Regions from separate parts of the Shinella sp. HZN7 genome, predicted to be linked through region 3. Evidence: predicted binding sites of a transcription regulator. Region 3 holds the regulator's gene; each other region holds the start of a gene.
The links. The regulator LexA, encoded in region 3, represses DNA repair genes until DNA is damaged. The targets are predictions, from matches to a motif close to TGTTCNNNNTGTGTTCNG.
Positions count from the first base shown of each region.

Region 1: a site for LexA is predicted at 2,622-2,639, ahead of shn_RS00255 (DNA recombination protein RmuC). Genes of this name have one in related genera too.
Region 2: a site for LexA is predicted at 1,604-1,621, ahead of shn_RS24150 (ImuA family protein). Genes of this name have one in related genera too.
Region 4: a site for LexA is predicted at 1,692-1,709, ahead of shn_RS27100 (putative DNA modification/repair radical SAM protein). Genes of this name have one in related genera too.

Region 1 covers NZ_CP015736.1:52,130-56,337, reverse strand. The annotation lists gene shn_RS00275 (hypothetical protein) at 1-208, shown strand, start outside; gene truA (tRNA pseudouridine(38-40) synthase TruA) at 233-976, opposite strand; gene fmt (methionyl-tRNA formyltransferase) at 976-1,920, opposite strand; gene def (peptide deformylase) at 2,022-2,546, opposite strand; gene shn_RS00255 (DNA recombination protein RmuC) at 2,672-3,865, shown strand; gene shn_RS00250 (ribokinase) at 3,910-4,208, shown strand, end outside.
Region 2 covers NZ_CP015737.1:380,640-384,847, reverse strand. The annotation lists gene shn_RS24155 (DUF6504 family protein) at 1-898, opposite strand, end outside; gene shn_RS24150 (ImuA family protein) at 810-1,571, opposite strand; gene shn_RS24145 (hypothetical protein) at 1,746-2,051, shown strand; gene shn_RS24140 (hypothetical protein) at 2,165-2,488, opposite strand; gene shn_RS24135 (GlxA family transcriptional regulator) at 2,563-3,582, opposite strand; gene shn_RS24130 (DMT family transporter) at 3,760-4,208, opposite strand, start outside.
Region 3 covers NZ_CP015736.1:1,782,657-1,786,864, forward strand. The annotation lists gene shn_RS08645 (ComEC/Rec2 family competence protein) at 1-1,336, shown strand, start outside; gene lexA (transcriptional repressor LexA) at 1,441-2,160, opposite strand; partial or broken gene glp (gephyrin-like molybdotransferase Glp) at 2,254-3,479, opposite strand; gene moaC (cyclic pyranopterin monophosphate synthase MoaC) at 3,479-3,976, opposite strand; partial or broken gene trpC (indole-3-glycerol phosphate synthase TrpC) at 3,976-4,208, opposite strand, start outside.
Region 4 covers NZ_CP015738.1:418,774-422,981, reverse strand. The annotation lists gene shn_RS27105 (UdgX family uracil-DNA binding protein) at 1-459, opposite strand, end outside; gene shn_RS27100 (putative DNA modification/repair radical SAM protein) at 459-1,688, opposite strand; gene shn_RS27095 (SDR family oxidoreductase) at 1,944-2,732, opposite strand; gene shn_RS27090 (sugar ABC transporter ATP-binding protein) at 2,747-4,208, opposite strand, start outside.

The DNA of each region.
Region 1 (4,208 bases), 1.7 Mb from region 3:
GACGCTGGTCCTGCCCACGAGCGCGCCCTTTGCCGGCCTGCTGCTCTATGCGGTCTTCGGCGCCAGCGTCGTGCTGCAGTTCCGCCTCGTATGGATGTGCGTCGGCAGGCAGACGCTGCTCGCCTCGGCCATGACGGCGATCTACGTGCTGCCGCCGATGATCGTCGGGCAGCAATTGCAGCAACTCCTCGGCACGTTGCCGGGCTGATGCGCCTTTCGCCCTCCGGGCCGCCTAGTAGTCGACAGCCATGAAATAGAGCCCGTCCGGCGGCGCCACGGGGCCGCAGGCCTTGCGGTCGCGCGCCTCCAGCGCCGCGCGCACGTCCTCCCGTGTCCACTTGCCCTCTCCCGCCAGCTTCAGCGTGCCGGCGAAGGAACGGATCTGGTTGTGCAGGAAGCTTTGCGCCGAGACGCGCATCTCGATCAGGTCGCCGCTGCGCGTCACGTCCAATCGGTCGATGGTGCGCACGGGGCTGTTCGCCTGGCACTGGGCGGCGCGGAAGGTCGTGAAGTCGTGCCTGCCGACGAGCATCTGCCCGGCGGCATGCATCGCCTCGTGGTCGAGCGTCCTGGCGACGAACCAGGCGCGGTTCGCCTCCAGCGCCAGCGGCGCTGGGCGCGAGATGATGCGGTAGAGATAGTGCCGCTTCACCGCCGAGAAGCGGGCGTCGAAATCGTCGGGCACCGCCGCCGCATCGAGGATCGCGATCCGCTCGCCGGTCATGCCGAGATGGGCGTTGAGCGCGTTGCGCAGCGTGTGCTCCTTCCACACCCGCGAAAGGTCCGCATGGGCCACCTGCCCCATGGCATGTACGCCCGAATCCGTGCGCCCCGCGCCGCGGATCGAGACGGTCTCGCCCGTCAGCGACAGGATGGCCGCCTCGATGGCGCCTTGCACGGAGTGCCCGTTGTCCTGCCGCTGCCAGCCGACATAGGGCGTGCCATCATATTCGATGCGGAGGCGGTAGCGCGGCATCAGCCGATGACCTGGCCGGCCGCGACGGGCGTGCCTCGCAGGAAATCGGCCGCGTCGAGCGGCTTGCCGCCCGCCTTCTGCAGGCGCACGAGCCGGACGGCCCCGCCGTCACCGCAGGCGATCGTGAACCGGTCGTCGAGAACCGTTCCGGCGGCTTTCGTCGTGGTGTCGCCGGCCCGCGCGCTCGCCAGAACCTTCACCCGCTCCGGCTTGCCGGCGACCGGCAGCTCGAACCAGGCGCCCGGGAAGGGCGAGAGGCCGCGGATATGGTTGTGCACGTCCCCGGCGGGGCGGGAAAAATCGATGCGGGTCTCGGCCTTGTCGATCTTGGCCGCGTAGAGCACGCCCTCCTGCGCCTGCGGGGTCAGCGGCAGGTCGCCGGCTTCGAGCTTCGCCATGGCTTCCACCATCAGGGGGCCGCCCGCCCTCATCAGCGTATCGTGCAGCTCACCGGCCGTCATGGTGTCGCTTATCGCCACGCGATGGGTCAGCGCGACCGGGCCGGTGTCGAGGCCCTTCTCCATCTGCATGACCATCATGCCGGTTTGTGCGTCCCCCGCCATGATCGCCCGCTGGATGGGCGCCGCGCCGCGCCAGCGCGGCAGCAGCGAGGCATGGCCGTTGTAGCAGCCGAGCCGGGTACCGGTCAGGATCGCTTCCGGCAGCAGGAGGCCGTAGGCGACGACGACGGCGACATCCGCCTTCAGCGCACGAAAGGCCGCGCGGTCGGCCTCCTCGCGGAAATTGAGCGGGGTGAAGACGGGAAGCCCGAGCCTTTCGGCCGCCTGGTGCACCGGCGATTTCACCCGTTCGAGGCCGCGGCGGCCGGCCGGGCGCGGCGGCTGCGAATAGACGGCGACGATCTCGTGGCCGGCCTGCACCAGCGCCTCAAGCGTCGGCACGGAGAAATCCGGCGTGCCCATGAAGATGATGCGAAGGGCCATCGGTCAGCCTCCAGGAAAGCAGGTCCAGCAAAAGCGCGAAGCGGTTCTGCGGCCGGAATTGCATGAAACAAAGCCCGGGCGGCAAGCGCCTGGTTGTCGCCTCAGAGCGCCTTGCTGCCGCGCAGCTTCGCCGCCTTGGTGAACTTGCGGATCACCATCTCGCGCTTCAGCTTGGAAATGTGGTCGATGAACAGCACGCCGTTCAGGTGATCGATCTCGTGCTGCAGGCAGGTCGCCAGCAGGCCGTCGGCCTCCGTGAGCTGCTCCTTGCCGTCGCGGTCGAGATGCTTGACGGTGATGGCCGCGGGGCGCTCGACCTCGGCATAATAGTCCGGGATCGACAGGCAGCCCTCCTCATAGACCGAGCGGGCATCCGAGGCGGAGACGACTTCCGGATTGATGAAGACGAGCGGCTTCTTGTCCTCGCCCTCCTTCGAGACGTCGAGCACCAGCATGCGGCGCGCGACGCCGATCTGGATCGCGGCAAGGCCGATGCCCGGCGCATCGTACATGGTTTCCAGCATGTCGTCGGCGAGCTTCTTCACCTCGCTGTCGACGGTCTCGATGGGCTTCGAAACCTGGCGGAGGATCGGATCGGGAAGGATAATCAGCGGCTTGATGGTCATCTCGCCTCCTTAGCGCGGTTTTTTGACGCTTTCAATCGGCTTCAACCGTCGCCGGCGCCGCATGTCCCACGCATCTGTTCACGTTATGATCTGGTTTCCGCCGCAATCCGTGTTATGGTCGCGGCATGATCGATCCGACCTTTGACATGCTGCTCGCCTCCCTCCTTGCCCGGCTCGGCGGCCCCGGCCCGGCGCTCGTGCTGCTCGCCGCCCTGCTGATCGCCGTCTTCGGCCTCCTTTCGGCCCGCCGCAGCCAGGCGCGCCAGCGCGAGGCGGCGGCGATGGCGGAGCTGCGCTTTGCCGAGCTCCTGAAGGCGCAAACGGAAATGCAGGGCCGCGTTGCCGCCATGGCCGACGTCTTCGGCGCGAAGCAATCGGAGACGAACCAGGCGATCAATGCGCGGCTCGACGGCCTGACGCAGCGGATCGGCCAGTCGATCTCCGAGCAGACCCGCTCGACGCACGAGAACCTCCGCCGCCTGCAGGAGCGGCTTGCCGTCATCGACAATGCGCAGAGCAACATCCAGTCGCTGGCGAAGGACGTGGTCGGTCTCCAGGCGATCCTCTCCAACAAGCAGACCCGCGGCGCCTTCGGCCAGTCGCGCATGGAGACGATCATCGCCGATGCCATGCCATCAGGCGCCTACCAGTTCCAGGCGCAGCTTTCCAACGGCGTCAGGCCCGACTGCACGATCCGCATGCCGAACGGCCAGCCGCCCCTCGTCGTCGATGCGAAATTCCCGCTGGAGGCGTGGAATGCGCTGTCGGACGGGCGCTCGCCCGAGGCCACCAAGCTCGCGGCACAGCAGTTCCGCCGCGACATGGAGACCCATATCCGCGATATCGCCGAAAAATATCTTCTCGCCGGCGAGACGCAGGACACCGCCTTCCTCTTCGTGCCCTCCGAATCGATCTTCGCCAGCATCCACGAGAATTTCGAGGCCATCGTGCAGCGGGCGCACCGGGCGCGCATCGTCATCGTCTCGCCCTCGCTGCTCATGCTGTCCGTGCAGGTGCTGCAGGCGCTTCTAAAGGACCAGCGCATGCGCGAGCAGGCCCATGTCATCCAGGGCGAGGTCATCAGGCTGATGGACGACCTGACGCGGCTCGACGACCGGGTGCGCAAGCTTTCCGGCCATTTCACCGCCGCGCAGAAGGATGTCGACCTCATCCTGACCTCGACGGAGAAGCTGACCCGGCGTGGCGCGCGCATCGGCGACATGGAATTCGAGGCGGCATCAGCGCTTTCCGCGCCTGCGGAGACTGCCGTGGAGACCCGGACGGGACAGCTTCGGCTGAGGGTGGTTGACGAGGACTGACCGCCTCGGGCAGTGTCCGGCGGAAACGACAAGGGGCACCTCTCATGATCACCGTCTTCGGCTCCATCAACATGGACCTCATCGCCACGCCAGAACGCCTGCCGAAGCCGGGCGAGACGGTCATGGGCAGCAGCTTCACCACCGCCGCCGGCGGCAAGGGCGCCAACCAGGCGCTCGCCGCCCGCCGCGCCGGCGCGATCGTGCGCATGGCCGGCGCCGTCGGCGACGACCGGCTGGGCAGCCAGGCGCTGGCGCTGCTCGCCGACGCCGCGGTCGATCTCAACGGCGTGCGCTCCGCCGCCGAGGCGACCGGCACGGCCCATATCCTCGTGGACGACGAAGG
Region 2 (4,208 bases), on a different replicon from region 3:
GGATCGCCTGCAGGGAATTGTCGACACGGTGGAAGAGGAGATCGAGCCGGCGGGCGCCGAGGCCGCGTTTTTCCAGCGCCGCGCAGAGATCGTGCACGAGGCCGGCCGTGTAGCGCGCGATGGTCTCGGGGGCCCCGATCGGCTCGCCGAAAACCTTGCGGACCGTGACGAGCTCCGGGTCGCGCAGCGGATCGACGGGTTCGGAAATCCTGCCCTGGAGCTGGGCGAGCCGGCGGCCGAGAAGCGGGCCGAAGCGCAGGACGAGCGGTGCGCGCGGCACGGCCAGCACATCGCCGATCGTGGAGAAGCCGAGCACATGAAGGCCCGTCACGGTTTCCGGCGGTATCCGCAATCCCGCGACCGGCAGGGGCGACACGGCCTCGCCGGCCTTGCCCGGCGGGAGGACGCATACGGGATCGGCAAGGAAGCGGGCGGCGGCATGGGCCGCGCCCCAGCTGTCGGCGATGGCGGCACGGGCAAAGATGCCGGAGGCGGAAAGACGGTTGACGAGGCCGGTCAGCATGCGCGCCTCGCCGCCGTGCAGGTGATCGGCACCGGTCGTGTCGATGACGAGGCCATCGGGCGGGTCCGGGGCGACGATGGGCGCATAGTGCTGCAGGGCCCAGAGCGCGAGGCGGCCGAGGGCGGCGGCATCGGCCGCGGGGGCGGCGGGCATGGTGAGGACGCCCGGCAGCAGCGCATGGGCCTTGGTGAGCGGCATGCCGACGCGCAGGCCCGCCTGCTCGGCCGGCCGGCTCACCGCCGTCAGGATGCGACGCGCGCCGTCGCGGCCGACGAGCACGAGCCGGCTATCCGGCGGCGGCGCCGATGCGCCGAGCGCCCGCCGCAGGCGATCGATCGGCCAGCCGGGAAGAAAAAGCGATACGACCCTCGGCATCGGTGGCCTCCACGTCAAAGTCCGCCGCCTCGCCGGCCCGGCAGCGGGCCAGTTCCAGCAGCCATTGCGCCCGGCCGACACCCGGCACGGGAAGGGGAACGGAGGGCCGCACAGAGACCCGCCAGCGCGTCACCGCGGCAGAGGGCTGCGCAAGGGCATCCGCCTCCTTGCGGTGACGGAAACGGCGCAGGGCAAGGCCGAGCGTGCCGCCGGCCTCCGCGGCGAGCTGCAGGCGGCGCGAGGCGGTCGTCGACAGGCGCGCCACCTCGGCGACGACGGCGCCGAGCCCGCCATGGCGCAGCCCCTCCTCGAAACAGAGCAGCAGGCTCTTCTCGTCGGCCGCCTCCACATAGAGGACGCGGCCGGGCGCAAGCCCCGCCTGCGCCAGCGCCGGCGCGAAAAGATCGGGCCGCGTGAGGCACCAGAGCACCTGCCCCCTGGTGCGCGCGGCGATGCCGGCGGCAAAGAGCATGGCGGCGCTGGCCTCGACGGCATCGTTGCCGCCGCCGCAGATCTCGTGCAGGCTGGCCAGCGCCAGCCCGCCGCCCGGCAGCCGCTCGTCGATCTCCGGCACGCCGAAGGGCAGCACCGCCCGGTCGCGCTGGGCGCGGCCGTCGAACTGCCGGATGCGGTCGCGCAGATCGGCGACAACGGCATGCACGGAGGCGGACATCGGCTTGGCGGACTCCCTATTGAAAGACAGTATGTTCTTTATTTGTTCTCAAATTCCGCAAGAGTCAATCGCCCGGTCGCGTCGGAAAGATCACAGTTTGAATCATCGGCGGGAACCAAGTGGCGCGGCGAAAGTTCTCCTTTCGCCATTCCATCAAATCCAGGAGACATGTCCATGGCTGACGAAAAGAGCACCGGCAAACGCACGCTCGGCGTCGTTGAAGGGCGCGACAGCATTTCGGAAGATGCCAGCGCTGCGGCGGCAGAAGCAACGGTGAGCGAACAGATCGAGGCGCTGAAGGCGGAAATCAGCCGGCTGAAGGAATCCGCGGGGCTGATCGCCGAAGGCACCGGCCAACTGGCGGTCGCCAAGGCGGAATCGCTGCGTGACGAGGTACGCCAGACGATCCAGGCCAACCCGCTCGCCGCGCTGGCCGGCGCCGCCTTCATCGGCTATCTGTTCGGCCTTCGCCACCGGTGACATGCGCATCCCCGGGCCAGGCCCGGGGATACGGAGAAAATCAAGGAAACCTGCATCTTGCATCCGTTTCCTCACAGCATGAAAAAGCCCGGCAATGCCGGGCTTTCGTTTGCTCAGAACCAGCGCTGGCGGCGGGGCGGTTCGCTTTCGAGCGAGCCGAGCAGGTATCCGATGACGACGCCGGCAAGACCTGCGGTCAAGACGACCGTAGAAAGTGCCGCGGGATGCTCGCGCGCGGCCTGGGCGACGGCGGCGCCTTCGTTGCGCACATATTTCGTTGCCGAGCGGACGGCCGGCCCGGCAGCCTCCACGGCATTGCCGGCGCGATCGCGGATGGCCTCGTAGGCCTCGCTGCCGCGTTCGCCAAGATCCTTCTGGAGCTGGGCGATCTCTGCGCGCAGGGCGGAAATCTGGGATTGGACGTCGTTGCTTGCCATTGCGGTCTCCTTGTCAGCAATGGAGACCGAACGGTTTTCGCGCGGCTTGGTTCCCGGGGCCGGGCGATTTGCCCTCAGCCGGCCTGGCGGCGGCCGTCGCGGCGGATCTGCGAGGGCGTATCGCCGAAAGCGGCACGGAAGCGGCGGGTGAAGTGCGACAGGCTCTCGAAACCGGTCTCCAGCGCGATCTCGATCAGCGGCTTGTTGGTACGCATCACCATGGTGAGCGCCGCGGCCATGCGGATCTTCATGTAGATCGCGCTCGGCGAGGCGCCCATGTCGCCCTCGAACAGCCGCTCGAGCTGGCGGCGCGAGACGCCCGTCATGGTGGCGATGCTGTCGATCGACAGGAGGTCCTCGGTGTGCTGTTCCATCATCATGATGGCGAGGTGCACGCGGCGGTCGCGGGCCTCGAGGCCGAGCGGGTTGCGCGGCTGTACGTCGGTCGCATCGCGCCGGTGGCGGATCTGCAGGATTTCCAGCGCGTTGCGCTCGGCCGCCTCGCCGACATGGTGGCGCACGAGCGTCGCGGCGAGATCGGCGACGCTGCTGCCGCCGGCACAGGTGGCGACCTTGCCGTCGAAGCGGAAGATCTGTTCCGACGTCGCCTCGATATCGGGAAAACGGCCGCGGAAATCGCGGTGGTGCAGCCAGCTTACGCAGGCCGTGTGCCCCTTCAGAAGGCCCGCCTCGGCCAGGATGAAGCTGCCCGTACAGAGGCCGATCAGGCCGACGCCGGCCTGGGCGGCCTTGCGCAGATAGGCCTGGGCATAGCTGTCGATGGGTTCCTCCACCGACAGGAGGCCGCCGACGACGGCGATGTAGTCGAAACAGGCGGGATCGGCGAAGGGAGCGGTCGGGGCGACCTGGATGCCGCTCGACGACGTGATGAAGTTGCGCGTGCTGCTCAGCACGTCCCAGTCGCAGTGGACGCGGCGCGAACGGTCCTCGCTGTCGCTGGCCAGCCGCAGCGTATCGACGAACAGCGCGAAGGCCGACAGCGTGAAACTTTTCGACAGGATGAAGCCGACGCGCAGCGCCTTCGGCGCAAGGGCCCCGTTCATCTCCTTCGACGTGCGAACATCTGCCGCCATCCAGCTCTCCCAGGCCGTTCCGCCGGACACTATCGTCGAAGGCACGAACCGCTGGCAAGAGCCATAGCAGATTTCGCGCGCCGTCTCCATTCCCCGAACGCCGCCGGCTGCCGGTCCTGCGCAGGTCGGCCGGAATTGCCTTCCGCAAAACCGCTTCACACTTTTGCTGGAATTGCTTTAGCGGGCAAACTTGCGGGCGCCGGCCACGCAAAGCACGATGGCGAGCGTCGTGACCAGCATCAGCGGGCTCACGCGCTCATGCAGCAGGACGGCGGCGAGCAGGAGGCCGAAGAAGGGCTGGAGCAGTTGCAACTGGCCCACCGCCGCGATGCCGCCGAGCGCCAGGCCCCGATACCAGAAGACGAAGCCGATCAGCATGCTGAAGACCGAGACATAGGCGAGCCCCGCCCAGGCGCCGCCATCGATGCCGGCGAAGGTCCCGGGCAGCGAGACGAGCGCGATGATCGCCATCAGCGGCAGGGAGAGGATCAGCGCCCAGGAAATGACCTGCCAGCCGCCGAGCGTGCGCGAGAGCTTGGCGCCTTCCGCATAACCAAGGCCGCAGGCGACGATGGCCACGACCATCAGGAGATCGCCGAAGAGCGAGACTTCGCCGCCCGAATTCA
Region 3 (4,208 bases):
CGTTTCGGGCGGCGCGATCTCCGCGGTGCGCTCCTGGATCATGATCTGCATCATGCTGGTGGCGGTGCTGTTCGGCCGCGCGGCGATAAGCCTGCGCAATGTGGCGCTCTCGGCGATCCTCATCCTTGCCGTGACACCCTCTGCCGTCACCAATCCGGGGTTCCAGATGTCCTATGCCGCAACGCTCGGTCTCGTCGCCGGCTATGCGGCCTGGCGCGAGCGTCCGGTCCGCCGGGAGGGCGGGGGAGAGCGCCTGAAACTGTTCGGCGGCGCGCTCGGGCGCTTCTTCGGCGGGCTCATGCTGTCCTCGCTGATCGGCGGGTTCTCGACGCTGATCTATTCCATCGGCCATTTCCATCGCATTCCGGCCTATGGACTTGCCGGCAACCTGCTTGCCATGCCCGTCATCAGCGCCGTCGTCATGCCCTTCGGCCTCATCGCCGTGCTGCTGATGCCCTTCGGCCTCGATGCCGTGCCCTTCGCGATTATGGGCAAGGGCATCGACTGGATGATCGCGCTGTCGACATGGGTTGCAGGCTGGAAGGGCGAGATCGTCACCGGCCGCATTCCGCCGGCCGCGTTCCTGCTGGTCGGCCTCGGCGGCGGGCTTGTCTGCATCCTGCGCACGCGGCTGCGCCATGCCGGAACGCTGCTTGTCGGTCTCGGCCTCGCGCTTGCCTGCTTTCCGGTCGCAAGCGCCACGCCGGAAGTGCTGGTGTCCGAGGACGGCCGCCTCGTCGCCATCCTTCGCGGCGAAACCGTCGCGACCAACCGGGCGAGACCGCCGGACTTCATCTATGCCCAGTGGCGGCGCGCCCTCCGGCTCGGCGATCTCACGAAACCGGAGATCCGCAGGAGCGCCGGACTGACCCTCGAGGACGCCGGCGAAACCACCGGCATGACCGCGGGGCAGAAACGGCCGCGGCGCAAGGCCGACCGGCAGAAGGCGAAGGATGCCATGGTCTCAGCGCTCGCGGCGGCCCGGACCGGCAAAGGTTTCGTCTGTGAAGCAAAGGCATTCTGCGCCGCCGTCTCGCCGAGCGGCTGGCGGATCGTCACCCTGGACGACGTCGCCTTCCTGGGCACGGCCTGCGATGCGGCCGACCTTGTCGTCGTGTCCCTGGCCCTGCGGCTGGAGGCCTGCCGCTCCGGCGCGCGCCTTGTGACGGCGCGCCACCTGAGGCGAACCGGCGCCCTCGAAATCCAGCCGGCCGACGGGGACACATCCCGCGCCGTCTCCGAAGCGCGCATCCTGCCGGCCGTGGAAAGCCTCGACCGGCCCTGGACCCGCCACCGCACCTATGACTGGCGCACCGGCAGCTTCGATCCGTCTTGAGCATTTCCGCTTTTCCTCGAACCGCGAGAACACTCCAACTCTTTGTTTTAACGCAATTCCGGACGCAGGACCGCTTGGCACGTCTGCTGGAATTGTTCCCGGGATCAGTGATAGCGGCGGATGAGGCCGACCAGCTTGCCCTGGATCTTCACCCGGTCCGGCCCGAAGATGCGGGTCTCGTAGGCGGGGTTTGCCGCTTCGAGCGCGATGGAGGCGCCCTTGCGGCGGAAGCGCTTCAGCGTGGCCTCCTCGTCGTCGACGAGCGCGACGATGATCTCGCCGGGATTGGCGCTGCTCGCCGTGCGGATGATCACCGTGTCGCCGTCGAGAATGCCGGCCTCGATCATCGAATCGCCCTTGACCTCCAGCGCGTAGTGTTCGCCGTTGCCGATCATCTCGGCCGGCACGGTGATGTCATGGGTGTTGTTCTGGATCGCGGAGATCGGCACGCCGGCGGCGATGCGGCCCATGACCGGAACGGAGACGGAAGAGGAAACCTCCGCCACGGGCGTGCGCTGCGGCGGGGCGGCGACGGGCGGCTGCTTGCCGCGGCTGCCCTCGATGACGGCCGGCGAGAAGCCGCGGCGCGGCTGCAGGCTCTGCGTATAGGCTTCGGGGAGCTTTATCACCTCCAGCGCGCGGGCCCGGTTGGGCAGGCGCCGGATGAAACCGCGCTCTTCCAGCGCCGTGATGAGGCGGTGGATGCCGGATTTGGAGGCGAGATCCAGCGCATCCTTCATCTCGTCGAAAGAGGGGGGAATGCCGGATTCCTTCATCCGTTCATGAATGAACAGGAGGAGTTCCTGTTGTTTCCGCGTGAGCATGGCCCCTCCACCGAGAATCGTGAAACAAATCCAGAACAGACACTATCTGTTCCATATGTGTTCTGCAAGGGGCTGCTGAAACAATAATACCGTTCAGGCGGACGGTTCGCGCAGGAGCAGGACCGTGCAGGCCGCGCCCGCGGGGCCGCCGGGGCATGCGGCGGGCGGATGAGGAGGCCTTCGGCGGTGGCGAAGGCCTTCATCATGGAGGAATCCTGCTTTTCGAGGGGCGTGACGCGCAGTTCGCCGGCGGGGCCGCGGGTGATGCGCGCGCGGACATAATCCTGCCGGTGGTCGTTTTCCTTGAGCGGGACGACGGTGATGGCCGGATGCTCCAGGCTCTTCGCCGGCAGGTGGGCAAGACGGCGCACGAGAGGGACGAGGAAGAGGTGGGAGCAGACGAGGCTCGAAACGGGATTGCCGGGCAGGCCGATGACCTGGACGGCGCCGAGGCGGCCGACCATCAGGGGCTTGCCCGGGCGCATCGCGATTCGCCAGAAGTCGAGATCCATGCCGGCCGCGCCGAGCACGGGCTTCACGAGGTCGAAATCCCCGACGGAGGCGCCGCCGAGCGTGACGAGGGCGTCGATACCGAGCGTCAGCGCGTGGCGCACGGCCGCCAGCATCGCTTCCTTGTCGTCGGCGACGATGCCGAGGTCGATCACCTCGGCGCCGGCCGCGCGGGCGAGGGCCGCGACGCCGTAGGTGTTGGAGGCGATGATCTGGCTGGCGCCGGGCGGCGTACCTGCCGGCACGAGCTCGTCGCCGGTGGCGAGCAGGGCGATGCGCGGGCGGGCACGGACGGTCAGTTCCGCATGGTTCATGGCCGCCGCGACCGTCAGGCGGCCGGCATCGAGCACGTCCCCGGCCTTCAGGACGATCTCGCCTTCGGCAAAATCCTGGCCGCGCGGGCGGATGTGGCGGCCTTTCGGCGTGAGGAAGGTGGTGCGGATGCGGCCGTCTTCCAGCACCTCGGCATCTTCCTGCAGCAGCACGGTATCGGCGAAGGCCGGCAGCGGGGCGCCGGTGAAGATGCGCACGGCCTCGCCGGGACCGGCGGTGCCTTCGAAGGCGTGGCCGGCGGAGGAGAGGCCTGCGACCCTCAGGATCGCGCCGAGCGCGGCGATATCCGCGTGGCGCACGGCATAGCCGTCCATCGCGGAATTGTCGAAGGGCGGCTGCGTCAGCCGGGCGGCGACATCCTCGGCAAGCACGCGGCCGTCGGCCTCCTGCAGCCGGACCGTCTCCGTGCGCCGGATCGGACGGGCGGACAGAAGCAGGCGGTGGAGGGCGTCCTCGACGGGAAGCAGCGCCGCCATCAACCGGCGTCCCCGCGCCGGTAGTCGCCGGAGCGGCCGCCGGATTTTTCGACGAGGCGGATGCCGCCTATCTCCATTTCGCGGTCCGCGGCTTTCGCCATGTCGTAGATGGTCAGGCACGCGACGCTGACGGCCGTCAGCGCCTCCATCTCGACGCCGGTGCGGCCGGTGAGCCTGGCCATCGCCTCGACGCGCAGGCCCGGAAGGGCGCGGTCCTCGCGGATATCGACGGCGACCTTCGTCAGCATCAGGGGATGGCAGAGCGGGATGAGGCTGGCGGTCTGCTTGGCGGCCATGATGCCGGCAAGGCGCGCCGTGCCGATCACGTCGCCCTTCTTGGCATCACCCTTGAGGATGAGGTCCAGCGTTGCCGGCGCCATGCGGATGGACCCTTCGGCAACCGCGATGCGCACCGTCTCGGCCTTGTCGCCGACATCCACCATGCTGGCTTCGCCGGACGCGCCGATATGGGTGAGCGTGCGGGCCTCCTCGGCCATCATTCCGCTGCCAGCATGCCGGCCGAGCCGGTGAGGAGTTCGCGGGTCGCCGCCGCCACGTCATCCTTGCGCATCAGGCTTTCGCCGACGAGGAAGGTGGAGATGCCGACCTTGCCGAGCCGTTCGCAATCCGCATGGGTGAAGATGCCGCTCTCGCCGACCAGCAGCCGGTCCTCGGGCACCATGCCGGCGAGCTTTTCCGACACGGCGAGATCCACCTCGAAGGTGCGCA
Region 4 (4,208 bases), on a different replicon from region 3:
ATGGGACGGCTCGAACCAGGCAAAGAAGCGCCGCCGGCCGTTCGTGTCGCCGGCAATCTCCTTGAAGCGCACGAAGGCCGTCATCTTGTGGCTGTCGCGATTGACGTTCCTGGCAAGCAGCCGCGCCCATGCGACATCCTTGTCCGCGTCCAGTTCCAGCAGGCGGCGATCGGACTGCAGACGCCACAGCAGCCTGTAGAGCAGATGGAAACGGCCGGGCTCCGTGTGGCAGACGACCGCCTCGGCCAAGGGCAGGAAGGCGGACGGCACGGTGAGTGGCTGCGCGCGCTTGTCGGGCTTCGGCAAATCCGGCAGCGCATTGGCGGCAAACAGTTCATCGTCCAGGCCACGGATGCGCCAATCCGCCTCGCGAGGCGAAATGCCGGCCGCGGCCAAGGCCCGCGCCGCATCGCGCCACTCGGCAAAATCGCCTCGGCCGAAAAGCGGAATCGTCTGCATCAGAGCAACGAGAGCTGTTCCGGCTTCGGCGCGAAAAGCACTTTCAGGTCGGCGCGATCGGCAAGCCGCCGCGGCACCCAGCCCTCCGCCTCGATAAAGGCGCGCACCTTGCGCAGCGAAACGCCGAGCCTTGCCAGATCATCGAGCCTGAGACGCCGGAAGCGGCGGCTGGAAAGGATGGACGCAACCGTCTTCGTACCGAGGCCCGGCACCCGCAGCAGCCGCTCGCGCTCCGCGCGGTTGACGTCGACTGGAAAATCCTGGCGGTTGGCAAGCGCCCAGGCGAGCTTGGGATCCATGTCGAGATCCAGCATGCCGCCGGTCGCCCCGGTGATCTCCTCCACGCCGAAACCGTAGAACCGATAGAGCCAGTCCGCCTGGTAGAGCCGATGCTCGCGCACCAGCGGTGGCTTGATGAGCGGCAGCGCGCGGGAGGCATCGGGAATCGGGCTGAAGGCCGAATAGTAGACGCGCTTCAGCCCGTAGCCACTATAGAGCCGGGCACTGGTCTTCAGGATGGTGGCGTCGTCTGCACCATCGGCGCCGACGATCATTTGTGTGCTCTGGCCGCCGGGCACGAAACGCTTGCGCCGCTTGGTCTGCAAGGTCGGATCATCGGCCGCCTCGATCTTCCGGCGCAATTCCCCCATCGCGCGGCGAATGCCCTCCGGCCGCTTTTCCGGCGCGAAGCGGCCAATGCCGGCATCCGTCGGCAGCTCGATATTGAGCGAGAGCCGATCGGCATACAGCCCCGCCTCCTCGATCAGTCCGGGCGCGGCATCGGGAATGGACTTCAGGTGGATGTACCCGCGAAAACCATGAACGGTGCGCAGGTCCCGCGCCACCCGCACCATCTCGCCCATCGTGTGATCCGGCGAGCGGATGATGCCGGAGGACAGGAACAGCCCCTCGATATAGTTGCGCCGATAGAATTCGAGCGTCAGCCACACCACTTCCTCCGGTGTGAAGCGGGCGCGCTCCACATTGCTGGACGAGCGGTTGATGCAATAGGCGCAGTCGAAGATGCAGAAATTGGTGAGCAGGATCTTGAGCAGCGAAATGCATCGCCCGTCCGGCGCATAGGCATGGCAAATCCCCGCCCCTTCCGTCGAGCCCAAACCGCCGGTGCCAACAGAATCACGTTTGACCGTTCCGCTCGAAGCGCACGAGGCATCATATTTGGCGGCATCCGAAAGGACGGCCAAGCGTTGCTGCAACGATTTCTTCATATTTGTTCACTATATGTTCCATGTCATGCCGTCAAACGAAAAGAATCGCCCGGTGGCGCGAAGCCTTCGCTGTTGACGGAATGCGCGAGATCAAGCGTCGCGAAATCCCGTCGAGCGGCGCTCGGCATCGATTTCGAAGGGCCGACATCGCAATGCCTTTCAAGGGTTGCCGCTGCCGGCGGTTTCATCCCTTGGGCGAACAAGAAATTCCTGCAGCAAAATGCAGGAGGCCGGCTTGCCGCCGGCTCTGCAATCCTACCAGCAGCAGAAGCCACCATCGACGAGAAGGTCGACGCCGGTCACGAAGCTTGCAGCATCGGAGAGCAGGAAAACGGCAGGACCGACCATCTCGTCCACGCTCGCCATGCGCTGCATCGGGGTCTGTTCCTCGAACAGCCTCGTCTGGTGCACCATTTCAGGGCGGGTGTTCATCGGCGTCGCAGTGTAGCCCGGGCTGATCGTGTTCACGCGAATGCCGCGCGCCACCCACTCCATCGCCATCGACTTGGTCATGTGGATGACGCCCGCCTTGGAGGCGTTGTAATGGCACTGGCTGAGGCCGCGGTTGACGATGACGCCGGACATGGAGGCGATATTGACGATGGAGCCGCGGCCGCTCTTCAGCATGGCGCGGGCTTCCGCCTGGCAGGAGAGGAAAACACCCTTCAGGTTGATGTCCATCATCGTCTGGAACTGGTCTTCCTCCATCTCCTCCGCCGGATTGGCATTGGCGATGCCGGCCGCGTTGACGGCGAGCGTGAGCGAACCGAGCTCCGTCTCCGTGCGGGCGACCGCATCGTTCAGCGCCGCGCCGCTGGTAACGTCGGCCGCGATCCGGATGCTGCGGCGCCCGGCCTTCGCGATGAAATCGGCCGTCGTCGCGAGGCCATCATCGCTGCGGCGGTCGAGCAGCGCGACATCCGCGCCGCACTGGGCAAGGCCCATGGCAATGCGCTGGCCGATGCCGCTGCCGGCTCCCGTCACGAAGGCGACATTTCCGGAAAGATCGAACAATTTCGGCGCGTTGAGGGAGATGTCAGTCATGATGCTTTTCCTGTTCAGATCGTCGCCAGTTCCATGACCGAGACGTCGTTTGCCTCCGCGCGGTCCAGGATACCGGCCTGTTTGCCCTGCGCCATGACCATGATGCGGCTGGAGACGCCGAGCACTTCTTCAAGGTCGGAACTGACCACGATGACCGCGACGCCCGCGCGGGCGAGGTCCATGATGAGGTCGTAGATCGACGAGCGGGCGCCGACATCGATGCCGCGCGTCGGTTCATCCAGCACCACCACCTGCGGCTTGCGCGCCAGCCACTTGGCGAGCACCACCTTCTGCTGGTTACCGCCGGAGAGCTCGCCCGCATTCTGCCCGCCCCGGCCCTTGACGCCGAAGCGCTTGATATAGTCCTCGGCGAACTCGCGGATGCGGCGCGAGGAAAGCCAGCCGTTGCGGGAAATCTCGCCGAGATTGGCATAGCCGATATTTTCCGCGATCGAATGTTCGAGCACGACGCCCTGGAGCTTGCGGTCCTCCGGCACGAGCACGATGCCGTTGCGGATCGCGTCGATCGGCGAGCGCGGCGTGACGGCCTTGCCGCGCAGCAACACCTCGCCGCCGGAAATGGGGTCGGCACCGGTCATGGCGCGCACCAGTTCCGTGCGGCCGGCACCCATCAGGCCGGCAATGCCGAAGACCTCGCCCTTGCGAACGGAAAAACTAATATCGCGGAAGGCTCTCGACGGCGAAGAAAGGTTCCGCACTTCCAGCGTCACCTCCTCCGTCGGTGCAGGCAGCGTTGGGAACATGCGCTCCAGCGAGCGCCCGACCATCGCCTCGACGATGGTGCGGACCGGCACGTTGCCGCTGTCGAATTCCTGCACCTTGGCGCCATCGCGCATGACGACGATGCGGTCGGCGATCTGGCGGATTTCCTCCAGCCGGTGCGAAATGTAGACGATGCCGACGCCGTCAGCCTTCAGCCGTTCGATCTGCTGGAAGAGGAGTTGCGTCTCCTCGCCGCCGAGTGCTGCGGTCGGCTCGTCGAGGATGAGCAGGCGCGCGTTGAGCGTCAACGCCTTGGCGATCTCGATAAGCTGCTGTTTTCCGGTGGAAAGGCCCTCGACGAGGCGATCGGGCGAAATGTCGAGGCCGAGCCGCTTGAGGCCGCTCCTCGCCCGCTCTTCCATCGCCCTGCGGTCGATGCGGCCGGCCTTCATGGGATAGCGGCCGACGAAGACGTTTTCCGCGATGGAAAGCTTCGGCAGCAGCTTCAGTTCCTGGTGGATCATGCCCACGCCCTCGTCCATCGCCGCGCGCGGATTGGCGGGGGCATAGGGCTTGCCGAGCCAGGTCATCTCGCCCGCGGAGGGCTGCACGGTGCCGGAAATGATGTTCGACAAAGTCGATTTTCCGGCACCGTTTTCGCCGAGCAGCGCCACGACCTCTCCCGGATGGATGTCGAGGTCGACACCATGGAGAACCTTGACCGGACCATAGGATTTCTGGATCCCACGGAGC